DNA from 2 places in the Sphingomonas rustica genome. Region 1 is predicted to be linked to the other one. Evidence: predicted binding sites of a transcription regulator. Region 1 holds the regulator's gene; the other holds the start of a gene.
What was found. Region 1 encodes LexA, which represses DNA repair genes until DNA is damaged. Its sites were predicted from a motif close to GTTCCNCNCTTGTTCT; they were not measured.
Positions count from the first base shown of each region.

Region 2: the regulator LexA is predicted to act here: its motif matches at 1,683-1,698, upstream of TPR58_RS09405 (Y-family DNA polymerase).

Region 1 covers NZ_JBDIZK010000005.1:133,996-142,765, forward strand. The annotation lists gene TPR58_RS09970 (hypothetical protein) at 1-720, shown strand, start outside; gene TPR58_RS09975 (RiPP maturation radical SAM C-methyltransferase) at 723-2,672, shown strand; gene TPR58_RS09980 (molybdopterin molybdotransferase MoeA) at 2,700-3,884, shown strand; gene lexA (transcriptional repressor LexA) at 3,944-4,627, shown strand; gene TPR58_RS09990 (2OG-Fe(II) oxygenase) at 4,621-5,295, opposite strand; gene TPR58_RS09995 (2OG-Fe(II) oxygenase) at 5,292-5,930, opposite strand; gene TPR58_RS10000 (ComEC/Rec2 family competence protein) at 5,995-8,040, opposite strand; gene gltX (glutamate--tRNA ligase) at 8,195-8,770, shown strand, end outside.
Region 2 covers NZ_JBDIZK010000005.1:833-9,602, forward strand. The annotation lists gene TPR58_RS09400 (vWA domain-containing protein) at 1-1,565, shown strand, start outside; gene TPR58_RS09405 (Y-family DNA polymerase) at 1,706-3,040, shown strand; gene TPR58_RS09410 (hypothetical protein) at 3,094-3,522, shown strand; gene TPR58_RS09415 (ParA family protein) at 3,637-4,368, shown strand; gene aat (leucyl/phenylalanyl-tRNA--protein transferase) at 4,365-5,123, shown strand; partial or broken gene TPR58_RS09425 (DUF2155 domain-containing protein) at 5,159-5,599, opposite strand; gene TPR58_RS09430 (NADH:ubiquinone oxidoreductase subunit NDUFA12) at 5,596-5,988, opposite strand; gene TPR58_RS09435 (DUF192 domain-containing protein) at 6,049-6,564, opposite strand; gene TPR58_RS09440 (cold-shock protein) at 6,571-7,095, opposite strand; gene TPR58_RS09445 (regulatory protein RecX) at 7,264-7,755, opposite strand; gene TPR58_RS09450 (fatty acyl-AMP ligase) at 7,931-8,770, shown strand, end outside.

The sequences.
Region 1 (8,770 bases):
ACCAACGCCTATTCGCCCAAGGCCGACGCGGCGACGCGGCGCGAGCTTCAGGCCCTGGCGACCAAGGCGGCGAACCTGGTGGTCGGACAGGTCGAGGCGGACATCGGCCCGCTCGGCAGCGACGCGATGCTGATCTACGACGATGACGATGGCGGCTTCTATTGCGGCAGCACCGGCAAGCCGCCGATCCCGATCCCCTCCCCCCGCGAACTGCCGGCGGTGGTGCGCAACCTGCTGTCGAGCGGCGAGGTGCGGCCGGACCTGATCGATTTCGGCGACCGGCTGCGCGACAGCGGCACCAGCCTGAGCACCGCGCTGGAAGATCCGCAGGCGGCGGCCAAGGCGATCGGCATTCCGCTGAGCGATGCAACCGCCAAGGCGCTGCGCGCGATCGCCCCGTCGCGGCTGAAGGAGGTCAAGGACCGGACCGACAAGGAAGTGCTGACGCTGTTCCACAAGGTCCTGGACGACGGGCGCTATGTCGACAGCTGGACGATCCGTCCCGAGGAGACCGCCCGCCAGCTGGACGTGAAGCTCAGCAAGGCGGCGCTCGACCGGATCGTCGCGGTGTCGAACAATCCGATCGGCGACCCCGCAGGCCCGGTCAGCAATCCGGTGGCGATCGCGGTGGTGATCGGCGTGGTGATCATGCTGGTGCCGACCGAGGCGGGCCGATCGCGGCTGAACGTCCGGGACCTGTCCGCCATCCGCAAGTTCTGACGATGGCCGGATCGCCGGCACGCCCGCACGTGATCCTGGCGAGCATGCCCTGGACCACGCTGACCGAGCCCAGCCTGGGGCTGGCGATCCTGAAGGCGAAGCTGCGCGACCACGGCGTTTCCGCACGGGTCGCGCACCTCAATCTCGGGCTGCTGCGCTTCCTTCAGGCCAAGACCTATTATGCGCTGGCCAACATGTTCGCGCTGAACGATTTCCTGTTCAGCGGGACGATCGAGCACGACATCAGTCCGCATCAGCACCGCCTGCTGACCGGCGCCACCGCCAATCTGCTCGACTTCGGCATCATCGATGCGGACGACTGGGGCGGGCTGGACGGCGTGATCGAGCAACTGATCACCCTGCGGCAGGAGACGATCCCCGCCTGGCTGGACGAGGAAGCCGATCGAATCGCGGCGGAGCGACCGTCGCTGCTCGGCTTCACCTGCATGTTCGACCAGACGATCGCGTCGGTCGCGCTGGCGAGGCTCGTCAGGCTGCGCGCGCCCGGCACGATGATCGCGCTGGGCGGCTATGCCGTTCGCGCTCCCACCGCCCGGACGGTGATGCGCGCCTTTCCTTGGATCGACGCGATCTGCATGGGCGAAGGCGAGCCCGCGATCCTGGGCCTGGCGGAGGCATCGGTCGGGCAGATACCCCTGGAATCGGTTCCCAATTTGCTCATGCGCGGGGCGGACGGTGAACTGCACGAGACCGAGCCCGCGCCGCTGATCGATCTCGATCGCTCGCCGGCACCCGATTACGACGATTTCTTCGACGACCTGCGCACGCTGGAGGCCGATCATGCGGTGGCGATCGATATCGAGCGGCTGCCGCTGGAGAATTCGCGCGGCTGCTGGTGGGGACAGAAGAGCCACTGCGTGTTCTGCGGAATCGCCGACAGCGACATGGTCTATCGCGCACGGTCGCCGGACAGCGTGATCGCCGCGCTGGACCGCACCGCCCGGCGGCACGACATCCATGCCTTCCGCTTCTCCGACTATATCCTGCCCCAGGCCTATTACCGCACCTTGCTGCCCCGGCTGGCGGCGCATCCGGTGCGCTACACGCTGACCGGCGAGATCAAGGCGAACGTGAAGCCCGAATGGATGGCGGCACTTGCCGCGGCCGGGTTCACCGAGGTCCAGCCGGGGATCGAATCGCTGTCGGACAAGGTGCTGGCGACGATGCACAAGGGCGTCGCCGCGGTGCAGAACGTCCATACCCTGCTGCTCGGCAAGGGCGCCGGGGTGCTGGTCCATCACAACCTCATCTACGGCTTTCCCGACGACGAAGCGGGGGACTATCGCCGGATGCTGGCGGCACTGCCGCGGCTGTTCCACCTCGATCCGCCCTCGACCCGGTTGCCGGTCCAAATCACGCGCTTCGCCCCGCTGCAGGAACAGCCGGAGCGGTTCGGGCTGGCCGCGGCGCACCCCGCCGCCGACTATCAGATGATCTTCAGCGCCGCCTTCCTGGCGCGCAGCGGCTTCGACCTGGCCAGCTATTGCTATTATTTCGAGCGGCCGTTCGAGAATTCGCCCGAGCTCCAGCGTCTCTACCGCAGGATCGATGCGATGGTGGATCGCTGGAAGGACCTGCAGCGCCAGCGCGAAGTGATCCTGTCATGGCGCCAGGACGGCGACGGAATCGCGATCGTCGATACCCGCGGCGCCGAGCCGAGCCATTATCGGCTGGGCGGACTCGCCGCCGCCATGCTGGAGACGATGCGCGAGCCGATCCCGCGCGACCGGCTGATGGCGCGGTTCGCGGGCCATGGCGAGGACGGGCGCCAGACGCTGGAGCGGCTCGATCAGCTCGGACTGTTCTTCGAGGCGGGAGACCGGCTGGTCGCGCTGCCGCTGCCCGAGGAAACGCGCTGGCAGCATGAAGTCCCCCTTCCCGCCTGGACCGCGCGCAAGGCGGATCCGATCGCGGAAACCGACTTCGCCTGATCCGGGATCTGTGCCACGGCTGTCCGGATGGCAGTCCTTCTCCCCGTGGCGGATGCGCAGCAGCGACTGATCGCCCTCGCCCCCTCGGTCGATGTCGAGACCGTCCCGCTCGCGCAGGCACATGGCCGCTGGGCCGCAACCGAGATCGTCGCATTGCGCACCCAGCCCGACGCCGACCTGTCGGCAATGGACGGCTATGCCATCCGCTTCGACGACATGCCGGGGCCCTGGCAGGTGACGGGCGAGAGTGCGGCGGGGCACGGGTTCGACCAGGCCGTCGGGGCGGGACAGGCGGTCCGCATCTTCACCGGCGCCCCGCTGCCCGCGGGCAGCGACACGGTGATGGTCCAGGAAGAGGCACGGCGCGACGGCGCGGTGCTGCATCTGGCGGGCGAAGGGCCGCGGCATCACGGGCGCAACGTCCGGCGGCGCGGACTGGATTTCGCCGAGGGCGACATGCTGATCGCCGCCGGCGCGCGGCTGACGCCGCAGCGGCTGGCGCTGGCCGGCGTGGCGGGACATGCGACGCTTCCGGTGCGGCGTAGGGTTCGCGTCGCCTACGCCGCGACCGGCGACGAACTGGTCGAACCGGGCACCCCGCTGGCACCCGGCCAGCTGCCCGAGACCAACCGGCTGATGCTCGCGGCGCAGCTTGCCGGCCTGCCGGTCGAACTGATCGATCTCGGCATCCTGCCCGACCGCGCCGAGATACTGGAGGCGGCATTCCGGTCGGTCGATGCCGACCTGCTGGTCACCACCGGCGGCGCATCGGTGGGCGATCACGACCTGGTGCGGCCGGCACTGGAGGCGGCGGGGGCGACGATCGATTTCTGGCGCATCGCGCTGCGGCCGGGCAAGCCGATGATGGCGGGTCGCCTGGGCAAGGCGGTGCTGCTCGGGCTGCCCGGCAATCCGGTCTCCGCCTTCGTCACGACGCAGCTGTTCGTTCGCCCGCTGGTCGCGCATCTGTCGGGCGCCGCTCGCCCCTTCCCGGAGCCGCGGATCGTGACTGCCGGAGAGGCGCTGTCGGCCAACGACCATCGCACCGACTATCTGCGCGGGACGCTGGTTGACGGGCGCGCCTTCGCCTCGACCATCCAGGACAGTTCGATGCTGCGCACCCTCGCCCGCGCCGACTGCCTGATCCTGCGCGACCCGCATGCGCCCGCGGTCGAGCGAGGCGCGCCGGTGGCGATCCTCGATATCGCTTGACACGCTTCCGGAACATTGCGTAAACGTTCCCAGTCTGTTCCAACGAGAGGACCCGGGGCATGCTCACCCGCAAGCAGCACGAGCTGATCTGCTTCATCAACGACCGTCTAAACGACACCGGCGTCTCGCCGTCGTTCGAGGAAATGAAGGAAGCGCTCGACCTCAAGTCCAAGTCCGGTGTCCATCGCCTGATCTCGGCCCTGGAGGAGCGCGGTTTCATCCGTCGCCTCGCCAATCGCGCCCGCGCGCTGGAAGTCATCAAGATGCCGGAGCGTGGCGAAACCAGGTCTGCGCCCGCCGCCAAGGCGCCGGTCGAGGACAATGTCGTCGCCCTGGCCCCGCGGGTTCGCGAACCGGCCAATGACGTCCTCGAAATTCCGCTGCACGGCCGGATCGCCGCCGGTACCCCGATCGAGGCGCTGGAAGGATCGTCGATGCTTCCGGTTCCTGCCGCACTGCTGGGTGCTGGCGAGCATTATGCGCTTGAGGTTGCGGGTGACTCGATGGTCGAGGCCGGTATTCTGGACGGCGACTATGCGCTGATCCGCAAGACCGAGAGTGCGCGGGACGGCGAGATCGTCGTCGCGCTGATCGACGAAGCCGAGGCGACGCTGAAATTCTTCCGCAAGGAAGGATCGATGGTCCGGCTCGACCCCGCCAACCGCGATTATTCGCCGCAGCGTTATGCGCCCGGCCAGGTGCGGATCCAGGGCAAGCTCGCCGGATTGCTGCGCCGCTATTGATCCTGTTCGCCGCCAGCCCGGATCGGGTCGGCGGCGACAGCGTCCGCCCCCGCCGCGGCGCGATAATGACGCTGCGCCCAGAAATTGATTCCGAAGCGCGAGTCCTCGAAACGGCCTGAGGGCACGCTGACCGGCAGCACTTCGTGGATCGCCAGGCTGGGAAAGGCGATCAATCCGTTCTGACGCGGCTCCAGGTCGACACAGGCGCGCTTGCCGTCGGCGCCGGGCATCTTCGCCAGCAACCTCAGCGTACCGCCCGAATAACCCTGCGGCTCGCGGTGGAAATGATAGACGATCGTCACCACCCGGTCGTGCGGATGTCGGCTGAGCCCGGTGGCGGTGTCGTGATGCGGCCGGATATGACCGCCATCGCCATAGACGACCATCTCGATCTCGAACCCGTCGCGCCGGAAATGCGCCATGCCGAGATCGGCGAGGATGCCGGGCAGCAGCGCGTCGATATGCGCGACGCTGGTCCGCTTCCAATCCGCGCTGCCATAGAAGCTGCGCGCGCGCCTGCGATCGTCGCTGACCTGGCCCTTGCCCACTCTCGAGTCCGACAGCGCCGTCTCGTTGGCGAGCGCCCAGTCGATCAGCGCGGCATGCTCCGCCTGCGGCAGCACGTCGTCGCGGCGGGCGTGGATGGGCGGACGCTGAAGCAGGTTCATGCGACCGCCGCCGGCGGCGTCCGGCGCACCCAGCAATTGATCGCGAAGCGCGAGTCGGCAAAGTCGCGAGACGGACAGGCGACCGGCATGACTTCATGCCGGGCCCAGGCAGGAAAGACCGCCAGGCTGTTCTGGGTCGGCGGCACGTCGCCATAGGAAATGTCATGCGCCAGCGAGTGGAGACGCAGGGCACCGCCCTGGAATCGCTTCGGCTCGCGGTGAAAATAATAGACGGCGGTGATCATCCGAAAGGCTGCGGACCCGGGCCGGGGGGTTCGCCCGCCGCCCACGCCGGTGTCGACATGGCGGCGGTAGAAGGCGCCGTCATTATAGGCGACCATGTCGAACTCGAGCTGGTCGAGCGTGAAGGGCGCAATGCCAAGCGCCGCGCACCAGCCCGGCACCAACGGCATCATGGTCGCCGTCAGCGGCGCCACCCAGGGCCGGGGGCCTTCGCCTCTGAGGCTCAGTGAATTGCGGAAGCCGGTGTCGAGCGCCCGCTCCCGCCCCAGCCCGGACGGCTCGAACCGCGCCTGGTTCGCCAGCGTCCAGTCGATCAGCGCAACATGGTCTGCGGCCGGGAGAAAGTCGGAAATGACGAGGTGCGGCGGGACGCGGTCGAGCGGGTTGGTCATCGCCCCGCCGCCGCCAAAACCGCGACAGCCGATCGCATCGACGGCTCAACAGCTAACGCACGCATCAATCGCCTCTCCGACGGGGTGTCCGCTGTCGTGGCGGCATCACCCGGGGCGGGTCAAGCCATGGATGCTGCGTGCCGCGGCTGACCGTGGCGACATGGCCATCGGAAAAACGGATCGCGACGCCGCCGGTCCGCGCCAGCATCGCGCGATCGAGCTTCAGCCAGCGCGGCGTGCAACCCAGCGGCAGTCGCCGGTCGCTGACGACGATATCGCTTCGCGCACACAGCGCAGACATCTCCGTCCAGGGCAGATGATAGGCGCTGCGCGTCGCGGCCACCCGCCAGCGGCGCTCGCCCGCGGCGACGTCGATCGCGCAGACATCGGGACTGCAGCGCGCCGCCGGCTCCTCGCCGAGCAATGCCAGCGTTTGCTCGCCGCCATTTTCGGCCAGGATGTCGCGCATATAGTCGCCCGCACGGTCGCGCAGCAGCGCCATCCCGCCATTGGCGGTCCGGATCGCCAGATGGCGCCCGTCGCTGGTCACCAGCAGATCGGGCGGCGGCGTCATCAGCGCCCAGGCCATGCCGATCGTCAGCGGCACCGCCCCGACCAGCCGGATCCGCGTTCGCCACAGGGCGAGCCAGAGTCCACCAGCCACGCAGAGCGCGAAGGCAGCCATCGGCATGGCGGGCAGCGCCGCGACCGCGCCCGGTGCCGACGACACGGTGCGCGCGATCCACAGCAGCAGGTTCAGCGCCTGCGCCGTCAGCCACCAGACCGGTGCGCCAAGCCCGACCAGATCGAGCAGCAAGGCCAGCGCCTCCAGCGGCATGATGACGAAGGTCGTCAGCGGGATTGCGACGATATTGGCCAGCGCCCCATAGAGTCCGGCCTTGTGAAAGTGGAACAGCGCCAACGGCATCAGCGCCAGTTCGACCGCGATGCCGGTCAGCAGCAGCGACGCCAGGCCGCGCGTCAGCCGCACCGCCCGCCCCTCGCCCTCGCGTCGCTCGAACCACCGGCGCACGGTACGATTCTCGTGCAAGGCGACGATCGCGGTGACCGCGGCGAAGCTGAGCTGGAAGCTGGGCCCCGCCAGCGCCTCGGGCCAGAGCAGCAGGACGAAGCACGCGCCGGTCGCGACCAGCCGGAGCGTGATCGCCTCCCGCCCCAGGCTGAGCGCGAGCAGCACCAGCAGCGCCGCGGCGCAGGATCGGATCGTGGGAACTTCGGCGCCGGTCAGCAGGGTATAGCCGATCGCGGCCGCCGCCCCCGCACCCGCGGCGACCAGCGGCAGCCGCAGCCGCAGCGCCAGCCAGGGACTGAGCGCCAGCAGGCGCAGCACGACCAGCATGGTGCCCGCGGTGACCGCGGTGACGTGGAGGCCGCTCACCGACAGGAGATGGGCCAGGCCCGATCGCTGCATCGCCTCCGAATCCGCGTCGGATATCGCGCCGCGATCGCCGGTCGCCAGCGCGCTGGCGATGCCGCCTGCGCTTCCCTCGATACGCGACTGGATATGCGCCGACAGGCGGGTGCGCAGGTCGTGGCCACCCTCGCCGCCCCCGGACAGGATCGTGACCGGCGCGAAGCCGCGGCCGGTGGCGCCGATGCCGTCGAACCAGGCGACCCGGGCGAAGTCATAGGCGCCGGGAACCGCGGGCGGCGGCGGCGGCATCAGCCGCGCGCGCAGGCGCACGACACTGCCCCGCACAAGGCCCGCCGGCACGTCCGCCTCCGCCAGATTGACGCGCACCCGGGGCGGCAGGTCGGTGCGGTCGACCGGCATCAGGCGCAGCCGGACCAGACCGCGCGCCGGCAATTGCTCGAGCCGTTCGACCCGCGCATCGAAGGCAACAACCGCCGGCCGGGCAAGCACCGGCGCGGCGACGCGATCGGCCCGCCACCAGATCCAGCTGCAGCCGAGCGCCAGACCCAGGGCGACGACGATCACCGCCCTTCCCAGGCGGCCGCCCGCCGGGAGCGCGACGCCGACGACCGCCAGCGCGGCGGCCGCAGCCAGGAACGCCAGCCACTGGTCGGGGCCGGGCAGCAGGAACCAGGCCGTGATTCCCGCGCCCAGAACCACTGGAACCCACAGCACCAGTTGCTCGCGCTCAGCCTCCAGCCGGCGTTCGATTGTCGAAAAGACCGTGAAACCCCAGTGCCGCACTGTCGTTTGAAGGGCGGTCAGGCCCGTGCTAGGGGCCTCGGCGGCTGAACTGGCCATATTATTTCAAGTCTGGGAGCAGGCGCGGTTGAGCGCATCATCTGAGACCGGTACCACCACCGGCACCACCATCGTCACGCGCTTCGCGCCGTCCCCCACGGGATACCTCCATGTCGGCGGCGCCCGCACCGCGCTGTTCAACCTGCTCTTCGCGCGCCATCACGGCGGCAAGTTCCTGTTGCGCATCGAGGATACCGATCGCGCACGCTCCACGCAGCCCGCGATTGCAGCCATTCTCGATGGAATGCGCTGGCTCGGGCTCGATTGGGACGGGGACGAAGTCTATCAGTTCGCCCGTGCCGAGCGCCATGCCGCGGTCGCCAACGAGATGGTCGAGAAGGGCGCGGCCTATCGCTGCTACCTGACGCAGGACGAACTGGCGGCGATGCGTGCCGAGGCGGAAGCGGCGAAGAAGCCGCTTCGCATCCGCTCGCCCTGGCGCGATCAGGTGCCGAACGAAGCGGGCAAGCCCTATGTCGTGCGGCTCAAGGCGCCGACCGAGGGCGCGACGACGATTCGCGACCTGGTCCAGGGCGAGGTCACCGTCCAGAACAGCGAGATCGACGATCTGGTGTTGCTGCGGTCCGACGGGACGCCCACCTAT
Region 2 (8,770 bases), 130 kb from region 1:
CACTGCTTTCGGGATGCGGCAGCAACGGCGGGCCGGGTGGCGCCCCCTATCAGGCCGATTATCAGGGCGGCGCCAGCCCCGAGATCGTCGACGTCTCCACCCTGCCACCCGAGATGCGCGAGCGGTACAAGGCGAACGACATCTCGCCGGTGCACAGCACCGCGACGGCACCGGTCTCGACCTTCGCGGTCGATGTCGACACGGCCGCCTATTCCAACGTCCGCCGCTTCCTCACCAGCGGCCAGCCGGTGCCGAAGGACGCGGTCCGCACCGAGGAACTGGTCAATTATTTCCACTACGACTACCCCCTGCCCGCCGACCGCGGCGAACCGTTCAGCGTGACGACCGATGTCGCGCGCACGCCGTGGAACCCGGATACGCGGCTGCTGCGCATCGGCCTGCGCGGATACGACCTGAGCTATCGTCAGCGGCCGCCCGCCAATCTGGTGTTCCTGGTCGATGTCTCGGGATCGATGGGGGATCCCGACAAGCTACCGCTGGTCAAGCAGTCGCTGACGATGCTGGCCGACAATTTGCGCCCGCAGGATTGCGTGTCGATCGTCGTCTATGCCGGTGCCGCCGGGCTGGTCCTCGACGCCAGCAGCGATCCAGACGAAATCCGCGATGCGCTCGACCGGCTGAGCGCCGGCGGATCGACCGCCGGCGGCGAAGGGATAGAACTCGCCTACCGGACGGCGCGCGCCAACATGCGGCGCGACGGCATCAACCGCGTGATCCTGGCGACCGACGGCGATTTCAACGTCGGGATGACCGACCAGTCGCAGCTCGAACAGCTGATCGAGCGCAACCGCGACGATGGCATCACCCTCACCACGCTCGGCTTTGGCCAGGGCAATCTGAACGACGCGATGATGGAGGGCATCGCCGACAAGGGGAACGGCAACTACGCCTATATCGACAGCACGATGGAAGCGCGAAAGGTGCTCGACGAGGAACTCAGCTCGACCCTGTTCACCATTGCCAAGGACGTGAAGGTCCAGGTCGAGTTCAACCCCGCCGAGATCGGCGAATATCGCCTGATCGGCTACGAGAATCGCGCACTTCGCGAGCAGGATTTTGCCAACGATAACGTCGATGCCGGCGATATCGGCGCGGGTCACCAAGTCACCGCGATCTACGAGGTGGTGCCTCGCGGCAGCAAGGGCTGGACGGGCGAGCGCCGTTATGCCGCCAACCGCTCGGCCAACCCGTCGCCCGCCACCGCTGCGGGCTGGACCGGCGGCGAACGGGGCGAGTTCGCCTTCGTGAAGCTGCGTTACAAGCTCCCCGAGGGCAGCAGTTCGCGCCTGATCCAGCGCCCCGTCGCGGCATCGCTCCTGACCCAGGCATCGGCACCGCAGGGCGACATGGCCTTCGCCGCGTCGGTCGCCGGCTTCGCCCAGTTGCTGCGCGGCGATCCGCTGCTCGGGCGCTGGAGCTGGCAGGATGCCCGCGCGCTCGCCGGCAACCAGAGCGGCATGTGGCGCCGCGAATATCTCGGGCTGATCGATCGTGCCGAGGCCGCTTCCCCGCGCAGCGATAGGGCGCTGCGGGGCGCGGAGTGAGCCTGCCCGATCTCGCCCGATCGCCGGCAGCGCTCCGGACGCTGCCGGCCCGTCGCGGCCCGGCTCTCCGCCGGGTCGGGCCGCGACGCCCCCTCCCGCGATTGGCGCGGTGGCGATGTTCCACTATTGTTCCGCCGCAGATGCCCCAGCCGAGTCGCCTAGACCCCATCCCCTCGCCCGAGGCCGTGCTGGCCTTTCCGCCGCGGCCGCTGCGCTGGCTGTTCCTCGACCTGAATTCCTATTTCGCCAGCGTCGAGCAGCAATTGAACCCGGCCTGGCGCGGGCGTCCGCTGATCGTCGCGCCGGTCGACAGCGATACGACCGTCGCCATCGCCGCCTCGGTCGAGGCGAAACGCTATGGCATCACCACGCTGACCCCGGTGTGGGAAGCGAAGCGCAAGTGCCGCGACCTCGTGATCGCGCCGGCACAGCACCGGAAATATGTCGAGTTTCACCACCGCATCGTCGAAGAGATCTGGAAGCATGTGCCCGTCACGATGGTCTGCTCGATCGACGAGGTCGCCTGCCGGCTGCTCGACAACGAGAATTCGCCCGAGGATGCGCTGGCGCTCGCGCGTCGGATCAAGGCGGCGATCCGCACCAATGTCGGCGAATGCCTGACCTCGTCGGTCGGCATCGCGCCGAACCGACTGCTCGCGAAACTGGCCAGCGACATGCAGAAGCCCGACGGGCTGGTGATGCTCCAGGGGCATGAACTGCCCGACCGGCTGTACGACCTGAAGCTGCGCGACATCGCCGGCATCGGCGCCCGGATGGAGCGGCGGCTGGCGCAGGACGGCATTCTCGACATCCGCCAATATTGCGAGCGACGCCCCCGCGACGCAGGCGCCGCCTGGGGCAGCCTGAACGGCGACCGGTTGTGGTTCCTGCTCCACGGCGTCGACCTGCCCGACAAGCCGACGCAGAGCCGCACGATCGGCCACAGCCACGTCCTGTCGCCCTCGAAGCGCGGGATGGAGCCGACCCGGCTGACCGCGCGCCGGCTGACGCTGAAGGCGGCCAGCCGGCTGCGTCGCAAGGGCTATCGCACGCGCCTGCTCGTGCTCCACGGCAAGTTCGAAGACGACAAGTCCAACTGGCGCGCCTCGATCAAATTGCCGCGCACCCAGGACAGTTTCGTGATTCTTCACGCACTTGATCACCTGTTCCCGCGGCTCGCGGATGCGGGAAAAAAGCGCCCTGGCGGCTTCCGCCTTCGGATGATCGGCGTCACCCTGTGCGAGATCGAAGCGGCTGACGGAGACCAGCAATCGCTGTTCGCTGCGCTTGCTCCAGATGACCCGCTGGCCCGCGAAACGCGCACGCTTGCGCTGAGCCGTGCCATGGATCGGATCAATGAAAGGTTCGGACGCACGGCAGTCTCAGTCGGACCGTTAAACGGGGGTCGACTCGGCGCGGTGGGAAGCAAGATCGCCTTTGGGCGGATTCCCGAGATCGAGGAATTTCACGAGTAAACGTAATTTCATTGCGTCGCACAAATTTTGTGTGACTTTATATCACGAAAGCCTTGACGGGCTGGAAACCATCGGCAAACAGAGCATCCGCTATGAAAACCCTCCCCATCCTCGCAACAGCCTTGGTCGCAATCCTTTCGCTGTCCGCCTGCAAGCCCGAACCCGAAGTCATCGGCGGCCGCCCGGCCGACCCCAATGCCGAGAAGGTGAAGAACGCACCGAAGAAAGAACTGCCGCCGGCGATCGCAGCCAGCGTCAGCTTCCGCTGCCAGCCGGGCAACACGCTTGCCTTCGTCGACTTCATGAAAGGCGACACGATGGCCGTCCTGAAGACCGAAAAGGGCGCGATGGGCGGCACCACGCTGCGCGCGCCGGAAGCCGGCCAGCCCTTCGTGGCCGAGGGTGGCTACAAGATCACTGGCGATGCCAAGGCTGCAACGATCGAAGCGCCGGGCGTCGGTACCAAGACCTGCAAGGCCTGAAGCCCTTCGGTCTTCGCAACGTAACATTCTCTCGCAAGAAAAGGGCCGGCGGGCTTTCCGCCGGCCCTTTTTCATGCCCTGTTGCGAACGGGCAAATTTGCGGAGAGCGTGCGGGTGGCGACGGTTGCGGTCTACAGCCTGAAGGGCGGCGTCGGAAAGACGACGCTGGCGGTCAATCTTGCCTGGTGCTCCGCCGCCCAATCGTCCCGGCGCACCCTGTTATGGGATCTCGATCCCCAGGCCGCCTCGACCTTCCTGCTTGGCCAGGGCGCGGCGGCGCGCGACCGCGCCCAGGCGGTCTTTACCAAGGATGTCGAGGCGTCCCGGCTGATCCGGCAAAGCGGGATCGATCGACTCGACCTGCTCGGCGCGGATTCGTCGCTGCGCGAACTCGATCTGGTCTTCCACCAGCTCGACAAGAAGAAGCGGCTGGCGAAATTGCTCGACCAGCTGGGGAGCGCCTATGACCGCGTTCTTCTCGATTGCCCGCCCGGACTGACCGACACCAGCGAGCAGGTGATGCGCGCCGCCGACCTGATCGTGGTGCCTGTCGTCCCCTCCCCGCTGTCGATGCGCGCCTTCGACGAGGTCGCGGCCCACCTCGTGGCGAAGGGCAACAAGGTGCCGTTGATGCCGGTCCATTCGATGGTCGACGGCCGTCGGCGGCTCCATGCCGAGGCAATCCGGGCGCATCCCGACTGGCCGGTCATTCCGATGGCCAGCATCGTCGAGGCGATGGCGACCCACCGCGCGCCGCTGGGCGACTATGCGCCGCGGGCTCCCGCCGCCCAGGCCTTTGCGGCCCTCTGGCAAGCGATCGAGCGGCGTCTTACAAGGAAGCGGTGAGCCACCGCCAGAACACGCCCCAGGTCCTAGATCCCGATCTCATCCTGCGCGCCTATGCCATGGGCGTCTTCCCCATGGCAGACGATCGCGACGCGGCCAGCGTCTACTGGGTCGAACCCAAGCTGCGCGGCATCCTTCCGCTCGACGGCTTCCACCTGTCGAAATCGCTGCGCAAGACCCTCCTGTCGGACCGGTTCCGGGTCACCTCGGATACCTGCTTCGAAGCGATCATCCGGCTGTGCGCCGAAAGCGCCGACGACCGCCCCGATACCTGGATCAGCGGGCCGATCGAGACGGTGTTCATCGAGCTGCATCGCCGCGGCTTCGCCCATTCGATCGAGGTCTGGGAAGCGGATCGGCTGGTCGGCGGGCTTTACGGCCTCGCGCTCGGCCGCGCCTTTTTCGGAGAGTCGATGGTCAGCCGCGCACGCGACGCGTCGAAGGTCGCGCTGGCCTGGCTGGTCGCGCGGCTGCGCGTCGGCGGCTTCACGCTGCTCGACTGCCAGTTCATCACCGATCATCTCGCATCGCTGGGCGCGGTCGAGATTCCGCGCGACGATTATGTCGGGTTGCTGGGCGCCGCGCTTGGCGAGGCTGCGGGCGTCGCCGCGGGAGCGGGCTCGGCCGAAGGCGATTTCTCCGCGCTCGACGCCTTCTTCGCGCTCGAAGATCCCTTGGCGCCTTCCCCGGCGGAGACGGTGTTCGGGCCCGAATCGCGGAAGGTCATCGTGCAGCTCTTGGCCCAGACGTCGTAGATCGGGTGCTGCACGACGTTGAGCGCCGGCCTGGCGGCATAGAGCCAGCCGGAGAAGACGCGGCGCCAGGTGCGATCCGGCTGCTGGACGTCGAGCTGGACGAACGCGCCCTGATCCTGGAAATTCTCCCAGGGGGCGGTCTTCTCGCAGGCGCGCAGGCGGACGATGGTATCGCCGACGCGCACTGCCTGGCCCGGCTTCAGCTTCAGCTCGCGCTCCTGGCCGTTGCGCTTGTTCAGCAGGCCGATCGTCGCGATCCGGTCCTTCATCGGCGTCGCCGCGGCCGCCTCGGTGCCGTCGGGCGCCACCTCCGTCACGTCGGCCGATGGCGCGACGTTGGTCATGTCACCGCCGTCAGTCGTGACGATATCGTCGATGCTCTGGTTGTTGCCGACGCTTGCGGCGTCGTCCCCGCCACAGGCGCCCAGACCGAGCAGCAGCGCCGCCGCGGTCGCCGTGCGGAGGCGCGAGATCATGCGCCGGGGGTCCAGGCCTCATAGTCGCCGGTCGCGGCGACGCGGCGGCCCCCCTCCTCGAGCGCGCCCTTGGGACGCCATGCCTCGATCGTGCCGGTGCGGTTGGGCTCGGGCGGCTTTTCCCACACGCGCGGCGCGGGAAGCGACTGGTCGGGCGCCCCGTCGATCTGGTGGTGCAGCCAGCTGAACCATTCGGGCGGGACCCGGCTGGCGTCGTTTAGGCCGGAATAGATGACCCAGCGGCGCGGATTGCCGGCGGTATCGCTTCCGCCCTGCCAATAGACATTGCCCTGCGCGTCCTCGCCGACGCGGGTCTTGCCGCGCAGACCCATCCAGGTGCCGAAGGTGGCGCCTTCCCACCAGGTGAAAATATTCTTGAGGATACCCATGCGGCTGCCCTTAGCGCGACGCCCCGTGCCGAGGCAATTCGATTCCTGCCGCTTGGCGGATCACTTCGTCCTGCCGCGCTTGCGGCCGGGCCAGTCGACCCGGTCGCCCTCGGCGATACCGAGTTCCGCGGCCCGTCCGCCGTTCAGCTCGAGCACCGCGGAAACCGCTTCGCCCGACACGATCCGGGTATCGTCCAGCGGCTTCGCATTCGCCGCGATTCGGGCGATCACGCCGTCGGGGCGGATGAACAGGATGTCGAGCGGGGTGGGCGTATTGTGCATCCAGAAGCCGGCTTCGCGCGGCGGACTTCCGTCGCCCGGATAGGGTGCGAACAACATGCCGCCGTCGCGGGGCAGGTCGGTGCGGTACATCAGCCCGCGCGACTGGGCCTCGGGGGTCCTGGCATGCTCGACCTGGAACCGGTGGGGGGTGCCGGATGCCGTGGTCACGACGACCTCGATCGTCGCGGTGGCCGGCCGAGCGGCCTGGGCATCGGCGGGAGTCAGGGCCGACGCCGTCGGCCCGAACAGGATCGTGGCGGCGATCGCCGCTCTCAACGCATACTCGAACACCATGGCAGTTCAGCCTGTCCTTTCGACAGCAACCGCCAGCGGCCCCTTTTCTCCGTCGACGATCCGCGCACTCAGCGGCTGGCCGGGCTCGATCTCGTCGATCTCGGCACGCCGCAGCGTCTCCATATGCACGAAGATATCGCTGCTGTCGCCATCGCGCACCAGGAAACCATAGCCCTTGATGCGGTTGAACCACTTGACCGTCACCGGTTCCCAGTCGCCCGCGGAGTCGATCAGCTTCAACCGATCCGCCCGGTCGGGCGCTCTCGGGCGAACCAGTTCGACGGCACCGCTCATGTCGATCGAGCTGATCGCCGTCGCCTGGAAGCCACGGTGACGCTTCACCGCGAAGCATTCGACGCGAGCCCCCTCGGGAAGGCTGCGCCGGCCATGATCCTGCAGGACGCTGAAATGCACCAGGATATCGCCGATCTCGGGTTGGTCCGCGACCACGAAGCCGAAGCCCCTGGTCACGTCGAACCATTTGACGACGCCCGAACAGGGCAGCCCCTCCGGACTGCCGCCGACGTCCATCCTATCGGTCACGTGCAACTCGTCCGCCACCGGCCCGGGCTGCATAAACTGCGGGTTCGCACGCATGTCATTCTTCCCCCAGTCGATGACATTATCATCTTTTTCTGCGCTGGAAACTGCTTTGTATCAGGCGGTTTCCGCCGGTTCGACAGTTTGATTGCGAAGCGTTCAGGCCAGCCCCGCCGCCGTGATCGCCCCATCGGGGTCGTCGGACGGTTCGATCCGCACGATTCGCCGTGCCAGATCGGGAGCATGACCTGCCCGGACGAGCGCCGCCACCTGTTTCTGGCGCAGCGCCGGATCCGCCACCGCCCGCGCCCAGGGACCGATCCGCTTGCGCCGGGCGAAGGCGAGCGCGCTGGTCGTCGCCTCCTCCTCCAGCATCGACGAGACTGCGCTCCGGTCCTGCTCATCGATCCCGTCGAAGCGCAACGCCTGCTCGATCCGTCGCGCCCCCAGCCCGCGCCGGCCCATCGACCCCGCACGCATTTCGGCAAAGGCGCGGTCGTCGACATAGCGAAGCTCGGCCATCCACTCGGCCAGTGCGACCGGGTCCGCGGCGGTTTCGCCCTCCCAGCCGCGCTCGCGGATTTTCCTGCGCAAATAGGTCGCGAGGCGACCGCGGGTCGTCGCATATCGCTCGACATAGCGAAGCGCCAATCGTTCCAGATCGGCTTGATTCAAGGGGGATAGGGTGCGGCGCTGCTGGGTCATGCGCCATGATTGTGCCACAGTGGCAACCGATTTTGAACGACAGTGCGCAGCAGAACCGATCGTAGATTTTCTGCGTGTGGGGGCACTGGGTTGGCTGCCACACAGGGGTAAAGAGACAGGAATGGTTTTGGACGTTACGGGATCGCCCGAAAACAATTCGGCCTCGCCGGCAACGCTGGCTCCGACGCCGACCGACGATATGCTGGTGCGGCGCTATGCCGACTTCGCCACCCTCGGCGAGGCGCTGGACTATGCCGCGCAGGGCGTTCGCGGGCTGAATTTTCACGATGCGCGCGGCAATCTTGCCCGCCCCTATCCCTTTTCCGAACTGCGCGCCGATGCGCTGGAGCAGGCCTATCGCCTGATCGCGGCCGGCGTGCAGCCCGAGGATCGCATCGCCCTGATCGCCGAGACGGGTGCCGAGTTCGCCTCGCTGTTCTTCGGCGTGATCTATGCCGGCGCCTGGCCGGTGCCGCTGCCCCTGCCGACCTCGTTCGGCGGCGCCCAGTCCTATATCGACCAGCTCACCGTCCAGCTGACCAGCTGCGATCCCACGATTCTGATCTATCCGCCCGAGATCGGCGCGATGTGCGCCGAGGCGGCGCGCGCCCGCGGGGTCGAGGGGATCGACTGGAGCGAGTTCGAGCAGCGCCCTGCGGCCGAGACATTGCTGCCCGTCGCGAAGACCGACGACATTGCCTATCTGCAATATTCCAGCGGATCGACCCGCTTCCCGCACGGCGTCGCGATCACGCACCATGCCCTGCTCAATAACCTCGCCGCGCACAGCCATGGCATGCATGTCGGCGACGGCGATCGCTGCGTCTCGTGGCTGCCCTGGTATCACGACATGGGCCTGGTCGGCTGCCTGTTGTCGGTCGTCGCCAACCAGGTCTCGACCGACTATCTCAAGACCGAGGATTTCGCGCGCCGTCCCCTCGCCTGGCTCGATCTCATCAGC